DNA from 3 places in the Streptomyces sp. NPDC043908 genome. Region 3 is predicted to be linked to each of the others. Evidence: riboswitches for the same ligand, from Rfam matches in the RefSeq annotation. Region 3 holds a riboswitch; each other region holds the start of a gene.
The links. Region 3 has a riboswitch for cyclic di-AMP ahead of AC069K_RS33345 (M23 family metallopeptidase). Riboswitches for the same ligand answer to the same signal wherever they lie in the genome.
Positions count from the first base shown of each region.

Region 1: linked by a shared signal. The riboswitch ahead of AC069K_RS08175 (transglycosylase SLT domain-containing protein) and the one ahead of AC069K_RS33345 (M23 family metallopeptidase) in region 3 are both predicted to bind cyclic di-AMP.
Region 2: linked by a shared signal. The riboswitch ahead of AC069K_RS23710 (LysM peptidoglycan-binding domain-containing M23 family metallopeptidase) and the one ahead of AC069K_RS33345 (M23 family metallopeptidase) in region 3 are both predicted to bind cyclic di-AMP.

Region 1 is NZ_JBWKEI010000003.1:31,391-35,685, forward strand. It holds gene AC069K_RS08165 (dioxygenase family protein) at 1-33, shown strand, start outside; gene AC069K_RS08170 (aldo/keto reductase) at 330-1,244, shown strand; cyclic di-AMP (ydaO/yuaA leader) riboswitch at 1,596-1,780, shown strand; gene AC069K_RS08175 (transglycosylase SLT domain-containing protein) at 1,785-2,615, shown strand; gene AC069K_RS08180 (TetR/AcrR family transcriptional regulator) at 2,748-3,341, shown strand; gene AC069K_RS08185 (LmeA family phospholipid-binding protein) at 3,335-4,069, shown strand; gene AC069K_RS08190 (LamG domain-containing protein) at 4,117-4,295, opposite strand, start outside.
Region 2 is NZ_JBWKEI010000011.1:16,599-20,893, reverse strand. It holds gene AC069K_RS23725 (polysaccharide deacetylase family protein) at 1-102, shown strand, start outside; gene AC069K_RS23720 (NAD-dependent epimerase/dehydratase family protein) at 211-1,203, shown strand; gene AC069K_RS23715 (SGNH/GDSL hydrolase family protein) at 1,281-2,072, opposite strand; gene AC069K_RS23710 (LysM peptidoglycan-binding domain-containing M23 family metallopeptidase) at 2,223-3,146, opposite strand; cyclic di-AMP (ydaO/yuaA leader) riboswitch at 3,151-3,316, opposite strand; gene AC069K_RS23705 (tyrosine-protein phosphatase) at 3,905-4,295, shown strand, end outside.
Region 3 is NZ_JBWKEI010000022.1:67,379-71,673, forward strand. It holds gene AC069K_RS33325 (PhlD) at 1-38, shown strand, start outside; tRNA gene AC069K_RS33330 (tRNA-Met) at 104-177, shown strand; gene AC069K_RS33335 (hypothetical protein) at 278-571, shown strand; gene AC069K_RS33340 (PP2C family protein-serine/threonine phosphatase) at 592-1,836, shown strand; cyclic di-AMP (ydaO/yuaA leader) riboswitch at 1,992-2,171, shown strand; gene AC069K_RS33345 (M23 family metallopeptidase) at 2,184-3,263, shown strand; gene AC069K_RS33350 (aldo/keto reductase) at 3,325-4,269, shown strand; gene AC069K_RS33355 (PrsW family intramembrane metalloprotease) at 4,285-4,295, opposite strand, start outside.

The DNA of each region.
Region 1 (4,295 bases), on a different contig from region 3:
CCGAACGTGCCCGCGCTGTGGCGGGCGGAGTAGACACTTCCCTTACCGACCCACCGTGTTGGCGTGAATCCACGGGACAAGGCGAACGGGCAGGAGCACTTATGTGGAATGTCGAAGGGAGAAAGCGCGGCGGGCTGAAACCGAAAGGGGTGCCGGTGAAGGCGATATCGCGAAGAATTCTCCCCCGGCGCGCTTTTCCGCGCAGGGCGCGAGTCCGTTCGGCGCATTGAGTGCGTTGAGGTCGTGGACTGTTCACAGTCCGCGTAGGCCTCGCCGTGCTCCGAGTCGGAGCGTTCCGTTCGCGCCGGTCCTGATGACAGACTGCGATCATGACTACGGAGACGATCCACGCGGCGGCCGCGGGCACCTGGAAACTCGGTGACCTGTCGGTCAACCGCCTGGGATTCGGCGCGATGCGCCTCACCGGGAGCGCCGCGTTCGACCTCGGTACGCCGAGCGACCGCGAGCGCTCCCTCGCCGTGCTGCGGCGCGCGGTCGAACTCGGTGTCAACCACATCGACACCGCGGCTTTCTACTTCTCCCGGCTCCGTTCCGCCAACGAACTCATCAACCGGGCGCTCGCGCCCTATCGGGACGATCTGGTCATCGCCACCAAGGTCGGCCCGGGGCGCGACGCGTCCGGCGCCTGGCTGCCCTGGGCCACCCCGGAACACCTGCGCGGCCAGGTCGAGGAGAACCTGCGCCAGCTCGGCCGCGACCACCTCGACGTGGTCAACCTGCGCCTGAACGGGCCCGGTTCGCTCGCCGAGCACTTCGGCGCCCTGGCCGAGCTGCGCGAGGCCGGCCTCATCCGCCACCTGGGCATCTCCAACATCGGCCCCGAGCACCTGGCGGAGGCCCAGGCGATCGCGCCCGTGGTCTGTGTGCAGAACCGGTACGGCCTGGACAGCAGGCGGACGGGCTCCGGCGAGGTGCTGCGGCTCTGCGGCGAGCAGGGCATCGCGTTCGTCCCGTTCTTCGCCATCGCGGGCGAAGGCCGCGAGAGCGGCGCCGGGCAGGCGGCCGGCGCGGAGAGCGAGGCGGTCCTCGCGGTCGCCCGCGCGCACGGCGCGACATCCGCGCAGGTCCGTCTCGCCTGGACGCTCCGGCAGGGCGAGCACGTGCTGGCCATCCCCGGCACGGGCAACCCGGACCACCTGGTGGAGAACGTGGCCGCCGGCGGGCTCCGGCTCACCGACGAGGAGGCGGCCCTGCTGGAGACGCCGTCGGAGCCGTCCGCCTAGATGTCCGAAATGGACGGCGGGCGCCCGGTTTCGCTCCTATGTCGTCAATCTATTCATTGGGAATGATAAAGGGGCTTAGCTTTTCTTTTGCGCGCCGCCAACGCCCGTTCATTCTTCTGGGGAACGCGCAGGAATCCCTCTCCAAGGCCGCGGAAGAAGTGAAGTGGGTCACTTCGGGCCCCGGTGCGCGCGCGAGGGTGATGCGCTCATTCCGTTGCGTGGAAGGCGAGTTGGGGATACGGGGAGAAGGGCGCTCGTATCCCCGGCACCGATGGATCTTTCTCTCCGATGCCGGAATGAATTCACGCTCTTGTTTCCGCCGGGCCCATTCGATTACGGTCTCGCTCAAATCCGGATGGACCGCCGAATCCTGCCGCTGTCCGGAAACCTCCCACACACGAAAAGGCAGGAGCGGGGGACCCAGGTAGTCGCCGGATCCGGAGGACGGAACGGCTCGGGGTGAAGCCGCGTGCAGCGCGGCCGGGCAGCCCTCGCCCGAACCCGACAGCTCACCTCGCAGGCGAAGGAGAGGAATTCGCCATGCCTGCAAAGGGTAAGCACCGCCGCCCCAAGTCCAGCAGCCTGACCCGGGGCATCGCCGCCGCGGGCACGGGCGGCGCCGCGCTCATCATTCCGGTGATCGGCGCGACGAGCGCCGGTGCCGCACCCTCGGCCGCCCCCCACGCCGCCGCCCCGAAGGCCGCTCCCGCCGTCGCCGCCAAGGGTGCCGTGTCCGCCAAGCCGATCGTGGCGCAGAAGGCAGGCGCGGCGAAGGCGGCCCCGACGACCTACTCCGTCGTCGCCGGGGACACGCTCTCCAAGATCGCCCAGGACCTCGACGTGAGCGGCGGCTGGAAGAGGCTCTACAAGGACAACCGCCAGGCGATCGGCGGCAACCCGGCGCTGATCCACCCCGGCCTCCAGCTGGCGGTGGGCAAGAAGGCGAAGGCCCCGTCCGCCGACCGCCCCGCCACCCCGGCCCGGGCCGACCGTTCGGCGCGGACGGGCACGCCGCCCCAGCAGGCGACCGCCGCCGTGGCGAAGACGTACGGCAACGATCTGGACGGCTGGATACGCCAGTCGCTGGACATCATGGCCCAGCACGGCATCCCCGGCTCCTACGACGGCATCTACCGCAACGTCATGCGCGAGTCGTCGGGCAACCCCTTCGCCATCAACAACTGGGACTCCAACGCCGTCGCGGGCACCCCCTCCAAGGGCCTCCTGCAGGTCATCGACCCCACCTTCCAGGCCTTCCACGTGCCCGGTACGTCGACGGACAGCTACGACCCCGTCGCCAACATCGTCGCCGCGTGCAACTACGCGGCGAAGACGTACGGCTCGATCGACAACGTCAACGGTCCGTACTGACGGAAGCCCGCCGACCGACAAAACCTCCCCGCCGCAAGCCGCTGGCAGCCGCCGGCAGCCGCCGGACCATCTGGTCCATCCAGGACCAGATGGTCTGTTACGGTGGCGTGACCAGGCTCAGGGGAGGACCGCATGCCACGCCCGACGCGCGCGGAACTCGACGCGGAGATCGTCGAGGCCGCCGCCGAGCTCTTCACCGCCCAGGGGTACCTCGGCACCTCCGTCCAGGAGATCGCGGACCGGGTCGGCTACTCGAAGACCGGGCTGCTGCACCGCTTCCCCTCCAAGGAACGACTGCTCGCCGCGACGCTCATCGGCCCCCTCACCGAGTTCGCCGCGCTCCGGGCCACCTGGGGCGCCCTGCCGCAGGGACCCGAGCGGCAGCTGCGGGCCTCGGCCGATCTCGTCGATCTGGCGCTGCGCCACCGCTCCCGGCTCGCCCTGCTCTTCAACTCCGGGCTGCCGGTGCTGCCCGGCGCCCTCGCCGGAGTGGAGGGCCTGGGGGATCTCGGTGACCACCGCACGGAGACCCTGGCCGCCTTCGCGGACGCGGACGACCTGGCGGGCACGGTCCGGGCGCAGCTGGCCGTGACCGGCCTGGTCAGCACCGTCGCCGCGCGCCAGGACCTGCCCGACGAGCTGCTGCGCGCCCCGCTCCTGAGCGCCTTCCGCGCCGCGTGCGGCATCTGCGCGCACCCCGTCCCCGAGGAGGGGGCCCCGTGCTGAAGGCGCGTGCCGCGGCGGGCCGGGCACTGCGGGGATGGTGCAAGTACGCCGTCGCCGTCGTGGTGCTGGCGGGACTGGCCGTGGCGGGGGACCGGGCCGCGGCCTCCTGGACGGAACACCGTACGGCCGACGCGTTCCAGAAGGCGCGGGGGCTCCCGTCCGCACCCCATGTGGAGGTGCACGGCTTCCCCGTACTGACCCAGTTGGCCGGGGGCACCCTCGACCGCGTCGACATCGAGGCCTCGGACATCCCCGCGGGCCGCGACGGCGGCAGGCTCCCCATCACCACCCTGAACGTCGAACTCGACCACCTCCGGCGCTCCTCCCACGCCTCCGAGGCACACGCCGCCTCCGCCAGGGCCACCGCCTTCGTGTCCTACCGGGACCTGTCCCGCGCACTCGGCATCGACATCGGCTACAGCCGGGACAGCACCAGGTCCGAGCCGCGCGTCGCGGCCACCGCCTCGCTGCCGCTCTTCGGGAAGGTCGGAGCCAGCGCGCGCGTGGAGACGGCGGGCGGCCGCACCCTGAAGCTGCGGTCCGTGAAGGCGGGCGACGACCTGCCCAAGGCGGTGCGCGGGATCGTCACCGGCATGCTGGAGCGCGAGATCGAGCTCGACGGGATTCCGGACGGCCTGGCGCTCACCTCCATCACCACGAGATCCGAAGGGCTCACCGCGACGCTCTCCGGCAAGGACGTCACCTTCCGTACGGACACCCGCGCCTGAGACACCGTCGGGCAACTGTCAGGTGACGAGATGTCATGAAGCCCGCGTCATACGGGCGTTGGGGGCTCCCGGTACACCCGTAGCGCGGGCACCTCGAACGACATCTCCGACACCTCGGGAGCGGGCCGCGGATGGAATCGGCCCGCGCTGACCGAGAGGTTGACGATGAGGTGGGCGTGCCAGCGGCGGCCCACCCCCTTGTGGTCGGCGAAGACCGGCGCGCCGT
Region 2 (4,295 bases), on a different contig from region 3:
GGGATCATCGACGCGCTGAAGGCCCGCGGCTTCACCTTCGTGACCGTGCCCCAGCTGCTCGCCCCCGCGGCTCCGGAGCCCGGCCGGCTCTACCGCCCCTGACGACTCCCGCCCCGCCCGGCCGTGCCCGCCCGGCCCGGCGGGTGTCGCGATTTCGCCCTCAGCATGGAGCTGTTCTCAGGACCCCTGCGAGCGGGCAGAGTTGCGGCCATGAAGCTGTTGATACTGGGTGGTACGGAGTTCGTCGGACGTGCCGTGGCCGAATCCGCCGTGGCACGCGGGCACGAGGTGACGGTCTTTCACCGGGGCCGCCACGAGCCACCCGCCGGAGTGCGGGCGCTGCTCGGCGACCGGACGGCCGAGGACGGTCTGGCGGCGCTCGCCGACGGCCGCTGGGACGTGGTGGTGGACACCTGGTCGGGCGCGCCCTCGGCGGTCCGCGACGCCGCGCGGCTGCTGGCGGAGGGCCGCGCCGCCCGGTACGTGTACGTGTCGAGCCGTTCCGTGTACGCGTACCCGGTCCCGGCCGGGGCGGACGAGGGCGCGCCGCTGGTCGACGGGTCGCCGGACGCCGCGGGCGAGGTGGCGTACGCGCAGGCCAAGCGCGGCGGCGAGCTGGCCGCGGTGCGGGAGTTCGGCCCCGACCGCTCGCTGCTGGTGCGCGCCGGGCTGATCCTCGGCCCGTACGAGAACATCGGGCGGCTGCCGTGGTGGCTGGGGCGCGTGGCGCGCGGCGGTGAGGTGCTCGCGCCGGGGCCGCGCGATCTTCCGGTGCAGTTCATCGACGTCCGGGACCTGGCGGAGTGGATCGTGAGCGCCGCCGACTTCGGGCTCTGCGGGCCCTACAACCTGGTCTGCCCGCCGGACCACACCACCATGGGCGAGCTGCTCGACGCGTGTGCGCGGGTCACCGGCGGCGGCGCGGAGCTGCGCTGGACGGCCCCGGAGCCGATCCTGGCCGCCGGGGTGGAGCCGTGGAACCATCTGCCGGTGTGGATTCCGCCGGGTGAGCTGCACGACACGATGCACGGCTCGAACGTGTGGAAGGCCGTGCTGGCGGGGCTCGACTGCCGGCCCGTCGAGGAGACGGTCGCCGACACCTGGGCGTGGCTCGGGTCGCTCGGCGGCGAGGCGCCGCAGCGGCCGGACCGCCCCCGGGTCGGACTGGACCCGGAGACGGAGCGGAAGCTGCTGCACGGCTGAGCCGTGCGGGCGCCGCCCTCGGGGCGGTCCGTCGGTGACGCCGTCGGCCACGGAGGGCCGACTGGGCTGATGACCCGTCAGAGAGGCAGCAGGTCGGGGCGCTTGGGCTCCACGTGGTCGCCCGAGCTCTCGCCCCGCAGGCGTCGTCCGATCCACGGCGCCAGGTGCTCGCGCGCCCACTGGATGTCGTCGCGCCGCACCTCCAGGGTGCCGCGCGGCGGCTGCGGCGGCCACGGCTGGTCCGGGTCGGCCGGCACCGCGAGCCCGAGCACCTGGGCGGCGCGCAGCGCGACCCGGGTGTGCCCCTCGGGCGACAGGTGGAGCCGGTCGCCGTCCCACGCCCGCCTGTCCTGCACGGACTTCAGCGACCACAGGTCGAGCACCGGGCACCCGTAGCGGTCCGCGATGGAGCGCACGTGCGCGGTGTACGTCGCCACCTTGCCGCGCAGATGCTTGAAGACCGGAATCCCGCGCGTGTCGAACCCGGTGGTCACCATCACCGTCGGGATCGTGCTCTTCAGGTCCGCGACCGCGCGCTCGAAGCGCTCGGCCACGTCGTCCGGGTCGCTGCCCGGCCGGATGATGTCGTTGCCCCCCGCGCAGAAGGTCACCAGGTCGGGCGCGAGTTCCTTGGCCCGCGGCACCTGCTCCTCGACGATCTGGTCGAGGAGCCTGCCGCGGACCGCGAGATTGGCGTAGCGAAAGGCCCCCTCCGGTCGCTGATCTGCCAGTAGCACGGCGAACCTGTCCGCCCAGCCGACGAACGCCCCGTCCGGGCCGGGGTCGCCGACGCCTTCCGTGAAGCTGTCGCCGATCGCCGTGTACGACCCGAACGTACCGCTGTTGAATGATCTCGAATCGTCTGCCACGGGACCATATCTTTCCCCTACCGGTGTGACCTACGCGACCGTAAGGAGGGGTTGACGGTGGGTGATATAGACCACCCGGTCAGTTTCGCCCAGCGGGAATACGCCGAATACCTCCGGCGCACCGGACAAATCCGGGGCCGACCGGCTTCGTCAGAGGGCCGCGCCCTGCTGCCTGAGATAGGCGATCGGGTCGACGTCCGAGCCGTAGTCGGGCGTGGTGCGGATCTCGAAGTGCAGGTGCGGGCCGGTGACGTTGCCGGTGGCGCCGGAGAGTCCGATCTGCTGGCCCGCGGTCACGGTCTGCCCGGCCGAGACGGAGAGCTGGGAGAAGTGGGCGTACTGGGAGTACATGCCGTCGGCGTGCCGGATGACGACCTGGTTGCCGTAGGCCCCGCCCCAGCCGGCCGAGACGACCGTGCCCGGGCCGACGGCCCTGACCGTGGTGCCGGTCTCCGCCGCGAAGTCGACGCCGGTGTGGTAGCCGCTGGACCACATGGACCCGGCCATGCGGTACGGGGTGCCGATGCTCACGCTGTCGAGCGGCGCGCGGAAGCCGGTGGAGGAGCCCTGGTCCGCGGTGGTGGAGGTGTTCGTGGCCGGGGCGGGCGAGGACGGCGCCGGGGTGCGGGGCGCGGGGGACGCCGCCTTCGTGCCGGACTCGTGCGTGGTCGTCCTGGCGGAGCCGTGCGGCGCGCCGGTCCTGGCCTTGGCGCCGAGCACGAGCTTCATGCCCGGGCGGATCAGCGCCGGGTCGGCGCCGACGACCTCGCGGTTGTCCCGGTAGAGCCGCTGCCAGCTGCCGAGCCGGTGGTCCTCGGCGATCCGCGAGAGGCAGTCGCCGCTCTTGACCTTGTACGTGGTCGGGGCGGCCTGGGGCGCGGCGGCGGCGAGGGTCCCGGTGGTGCGGGCGGCCTGCTGGGGCGCGGTGGCGGGGGCGGCGGTCTGCACGGCGGCGTGTGCGCCGGTGGCGCCGAGCAGCGGGATGGCGAGCGCGGCGCCACCCGTTCCGGCGGCGGCGATGCCCCGGGATATCGGGCTGGACTTGGGACGGCGGTGCTTACCCTTCGCGGGCATGGCGGATTCCTCTCCGGCGCCTGCGAGGTGAGCTGTCGGGTTCGGGCTGGAGATGCCCGGCCGGGCACCGGTCACGGTGCTTCGGCTTCACCCCGAGCCGTGCCGGAATTCCGGACGGCGCTTACCTGGGTCCCCCGCTCCTGCCACGCGTGGATGGGTGCGGATTCCGAGCGGTGGCAGGATTCGGCGGTCCACTCGGATTGCGGTGACCGTAAGCGAGCCCGGTGGGCCACGACAAGTGCCGATTTCCCTTCGGCATTCCCGGCCGGGAATTCCTACGGGAATCGCGGTCACCCTGCGTCGACCGTCATTCCCAACGGGCCCGGCCGGACGGGGGAATTCATCCGGGACCGCCACCACGGAACGTCACGGATATGACGCTGCTCACGGGTAATCCCCCTTTCCCGAGCGGGAGATGGACAGGGGTCACCAAATCGCCCCATAAGGGCGAAAGTTCTGCCCCTCTTCACCCCTCTCCCCCACCACCGCCCCACTCTGCCCGTTTTGCTCACATGCGACCGGAAAGCAACCGGACCCGTCCGCCATCCCCGGTCTGGATCATCCCGAGCCCCAGGACCGCACAGGTACACACAGGCGCCAACGGCGGCGCCGGCATCGGGACAGGACTTCGCGCGGGGCAATGGGCGCGAAGGGGTCGCATTCCGGCCAGACGATCGAGATGATTGCCCCGGGAACCCATGTCGTATCGTCGGGACCGAGGCGGCGTGATCTTCTTTCGACCCCCATCAGGAGCCAACGTGACCCAGCAGACTCCGCAGATCCCTTCGACCGAACCCGAGCTCTCCGGCGTCCGCAACTTCCGTGACGTGGGCGGACTGCCGACCGTGGACGGCCGGCGGCTGCGGTACGGACGGCTCTTCCGCAGCGGCCACCTCGCCCACGCGACCGCGCAGGACGCGGCCTTCCTCGCCTCGCTCGGCCTCCACACCGTCTTCGACTTCCGCAACGCGGCGGACCAGAAGCTGGAGGGCCCGGACGTGGAGCTGCCGGGGGTGCGCAACGTGAACATACCGCTGACGGACCCGGCGGACGGGGCGGAGTTCTGGAAGATGGTCCGCGACGGCGACATCGACCAGCTGCGGTCGGTGCTCTCCGAAGGCCGGGGCGCCGAGCGGATGGCGCGCTCGT
Region 3 (4,295 bases):
TCGTGCTGGCCGCCTCGCGGGGGCACTGGTCGGCGTGAGCGCGGCGCCGTCCGTAAAGCGGTACGGAGCACCGTCCGGGATGCCGTACAGTTGTGTTTACCGACGCGGGGTGGAGCAGCTCGGTAGCTCGCTGGGCTCATAACCCAGAGGTCGCAGGTTCAAATCCTGTCCCCGCTACTGAAGACCGAAGGCCCGGCACATGCGAATGTGCCGGGCCTTCGGCATTTCCCCGACGGCCCGCGCGGGCGCGCGTACGTACAGTAGTCTCACGATTGCTATGCGCGAGCATGTGGACGGACTGCTGCGGGCGGCGACGCGGCGCAGGGCGCCCGCGGTGCCGCTGTTCCTCGCCCTGTGCACGCTCCTGATGTGCCTCTCCCTGCCGCTGTCGCCGCCCCTGTCGCCCGCCCCGCCCTGGATCTCCGCGCCCTCGCACGCCAAGGGCGGCGTCCCCACCGTCCACGGCGGCCCGGCGGCCCGCCGCCACGCCCGGGGGACCTGCGTCCACGGCCGGGCCGGGCCCCGCAGATGCCGGGCGCGGCTGATCGCGACCGGCGCCGAACGGCACTGAGGGGCGCCGCGCGCACCCGGTTGGCCGAGGAGCGTTCGCGGCGGGCGGCCCGGCCCGGCACCCTGAGTGGGGCGCCGGGAACGGCGGCGGCCCCGCGGACGGGCGGGAGACCACAGGTGCGGCAGCGAACGGACGGCGGCGGCCGGGAGGGCTCCCGGCGTCCGGCCCTGGTGCGCGCCCTGCCCGCGCTGCTGCTGGTCGCCGGGGTCGTCCTCGACGTGGCGACACCGCCCGATCTCACCGCGGCGGCCCTGTTCGCCGCCGCCCCGCTGACCGCGGCCCCCTTCTTCGGCCCCGCGGGCACCGCTGTCGCGGGCGCCTCGGCGGTCGGGGCGGTCCTGCTCACCGAGTACCTCCACGACGTCCCCAGCACCGGGGAGGCGGTCAGCGAGCTGTTCACCGTCACCACCGTCGGCGCGCTGGCCCTGCTCACCAACCGCATGCTGCGCCGCAGCGGCGAACGCCTGGCGTCGGCGCGGGTCATCGCGGAGACCGCCCAGCGCGCCGTCCTGCCCACGCCCGCCGAGCGGATCGGCGGCCTCCAGGTGGCCGCGCGGTACGAGGCGGCGCAGGCCGGCGCGTTCATCGGCGGGGACCTCTTCGCCGTCCAGGACACGCCGTACGGGGTGCGCCTGGTCGTCGGGGACGTCCGGGGCAAGGGCCTTGAGGCGGTCGAGGCGGTGGCCGTGGTGATCGGGGCGTTCCGGGAGGCCGCCGAGCAGGAGCAGACGCTGGAGGCGGTGGCCGGACGCCTTGAGCGCGCGCTGACCCGGGAGGGCACCCGGCGCGACGGCCTGGACGCGTTCGAGGGGTTCACCACGGCCGTGCTCGCCGAGATCCCGCGCGACGCCACGGCCGTACGCCTGGTCAACCGGGGCCACCCCGAACCGCTGCTGCTCCACGCCGACGGGGCGCTGGACGCGCTCACCCCCTCCGACCCCGCGCTGCCGCTGGGGATGGCGGAACTCGGGGTCTGGCCGGACCGGGCGGACACGTACCCCTTCCCGCTCGGGGCGACGCTGCTCCTGTACACCGACGGCCTCTCCGAGGCGCGTTCGGCCCGGCCGCCCGGGGTCTTCTACGACCCGCACGAACGGCTGCGCGGCCGGATCTTCCCGGGGCCGGACCAGCTCCTGGACGCGCTCGTCGACGATGTGCGCAGGCATACGGGCGGCGGTGCGAACGACGACATGGCGCTGCTGGCGGTGCGGCGGCCCCGGGCGCGGCGGCCGGAGCGGCGGCGGACGACGCCGGTGGTTCCGTGACGGACCGTGCCCGAACGACGCCCGAGCGCACGTTGTTTGACGGGGCATCAGGCGCTGGGGCCGGGGATTACGGGGAACGGCTTGGAATCCGGTCCGCCTGTCTATTAACGTTCGATAACGCAGCGCGGTCGTCCCAGCCGTCGTAGAGGCGGCACCGTGCGCACGCGCCGAATTCCGCAAGGGAACCGGGGAACCACCACCTTGGGGTGAATCGAGCACCTTCGCACCGTCGAAACGTGCCCGTAGGAGACCTTCCTGCTCCGAACCCTCCCCCGAGCTCTCAAGGAGCAGGGGGGACCCCCACCGCCAACCCGGTAGGCGAGAAGGAAGGAAAGGAGCGCGCCCCCGTGGCGTCCAACGAGCCTGCCCTCGGCACCCCGCCGCTTCCCCCCGTCGCCCCGTACGGGCCCGCGCCCAGCGGCACCGAGGTGTGGGAGGAGTGGAACCCCACGGAGGAGTCCGTCTCCCCGGTACGCGGCCGGCACCGCGTGATCAAGCAGCGCGGCGGGCTCGCCCGCAGCTCCACCGTCCTCGGCGTCGGCGTCATCGCGGCCGTCGGCGCGGGTGGCATGGCCAGTGCGCAGACCAAGCCGCCGGTCTCCATATCCCTGCCCGACTCCGTCGCGGACAATCTCCCCGATGTGAAGTCCCTGCCGGGCGTGGGCGCGCTCATCACCGGCATCGCGGGCGACGACAAGCCCGACGCGTCCCCCCTGGCCGAGGCCGACAGAGCCGTCGCGAGCGCCCCCCTCACCATGGCGGGCGTCTCCCGGGCCGCGGCCGAGCAGGGCGCCACAGGGGCGGGCGAGGCCCTGCGCGCCCGCATCCTCCAGCAGGCCGATCAGCAGCGCAGCAGCGCCGAAGCCGAGGCGAAGGCGGCCGCCGAGAAGGCCGCGGCCCAGCAGGCGGCGGCCGAGGCGAAGGCCGCGCAGAGCGCCGCCCAGCAGAAGGCGGCCGCCGAGAAGAAGGCCGCCGAGGAGGCCGCCGCGAAGAAGGCCGAGGAGGAGCGGCTGGCCGAGCTGGCCAAGAGCTACTCGCTCCCGGTCGCCTCGTACACGATCACCTCCACCTTCGGCCAGGCCGGCTCGATGTGGTCCTCCGGCCACCACACCGGCCTCGACTTCGCCGCGCCCACCGGCACCCCGCTCAAGGCGGTCCACGGCGGGACGGTCAAGTCGGCGGGCTGGTCCGGCTCGTACGGATACCGCACGGTGATCGAGCTGGAGGACGGCTCGGAGCTCTGGTACTGCCACCAGTCCTCCATCGCGGTCAGCGCCGGGCAGAAGGTGACGACCGGCGAGACGATCGGCCGCGTCGGCGCCACCGGCAACGTGACGGGCCCGCATCTGCACCTGGAGGTGCACACCCCGGGCGGCACGGGAGTCGACCCGATGGCGTGGCTCGAGTCGAAGGGCCTCAACCCGTAGGGGGCCTGCCCGGCGGGCGGGGGCGCGGAATAGGCGTGCCCCGTCGGCCCGTTCACCCCCCATGACCACGCTGCGCCCCCTGGGCTCCTCCGACCTGTCCGTCTTCCCGCTCGCCCTGGGCGGCAACGTCTTCGGCTGGACCGCCGACGAGGCCGCCTCCTTCGGGGTGCTCGACGCGTACACGCAGGCGGGCGGCAACTTCGTGGACACCGCCGACGTCTACTCGGCGTGGGCCCCGGGCAACGAGGGCGGCGAGTCCGAGCGGATCATCGGCAGGTGGCTGGCGGCGCGCGGCAACCGCGAGGACGTCGTGATCGCCACCAAGGGCGGCGCGCACGCCTCGTTCAAGGGGCTCGCGGCCCCCACCATCAAGGCCGCCGCCGAGGAGTCGCTGCGCCGGCTCGGCACCGACTACATCGACCTGTACTACACGCACTTCGACGACGAGTCGGTCCCCGTCGAGGAGATCGTCACCGCGCTCGACCAGCTGGTCAAGGACGGCACGGTGCGTGCGGTGGCCGCCTCCAACATCTCCCCGGAGCGGCTCCAGGACTCCCTGGACTTCTCCGACCGCGAGGGCCTGGCCAAGTACGTCGCGCTCCAGCCGCACTACAACCTGGTCTCGCGCGACACCTACGAGGGCACCCTCCAGGACACCGCCGGCCGCTCGGGTCTGGCCGCCGTGCCCTACTCGGCGCTCGCCTCCGGCTTCCTCAGCGGCAAGTACCGCCCCGGCCAGGACGTCGACAGCGCGCGGGCCGGGAGCGCCGGCCGGTACCTGGGCACCGAGCGGGGCGTGAAGGTGCTCGCCGCGCTCGACCGCGTCGCGCTGGCGCACGGCGTCGAGCCCGCGAGCGTGGCCCTCGCCTGGCTCGCCGCGCAGCCGACCGTGGTCGCCCCGATCGCCTCGGCCCGGACCGTCGAGCAGTTGCCCGCGCTCCTCGCGGTCGCGGACCTGGAGCTCACGGACGCGGAGCTGAGCGAGCTGAAGGCCGCCTCGGCGTAGACCGGGGGCAGGCTCTCAGCGCCGGT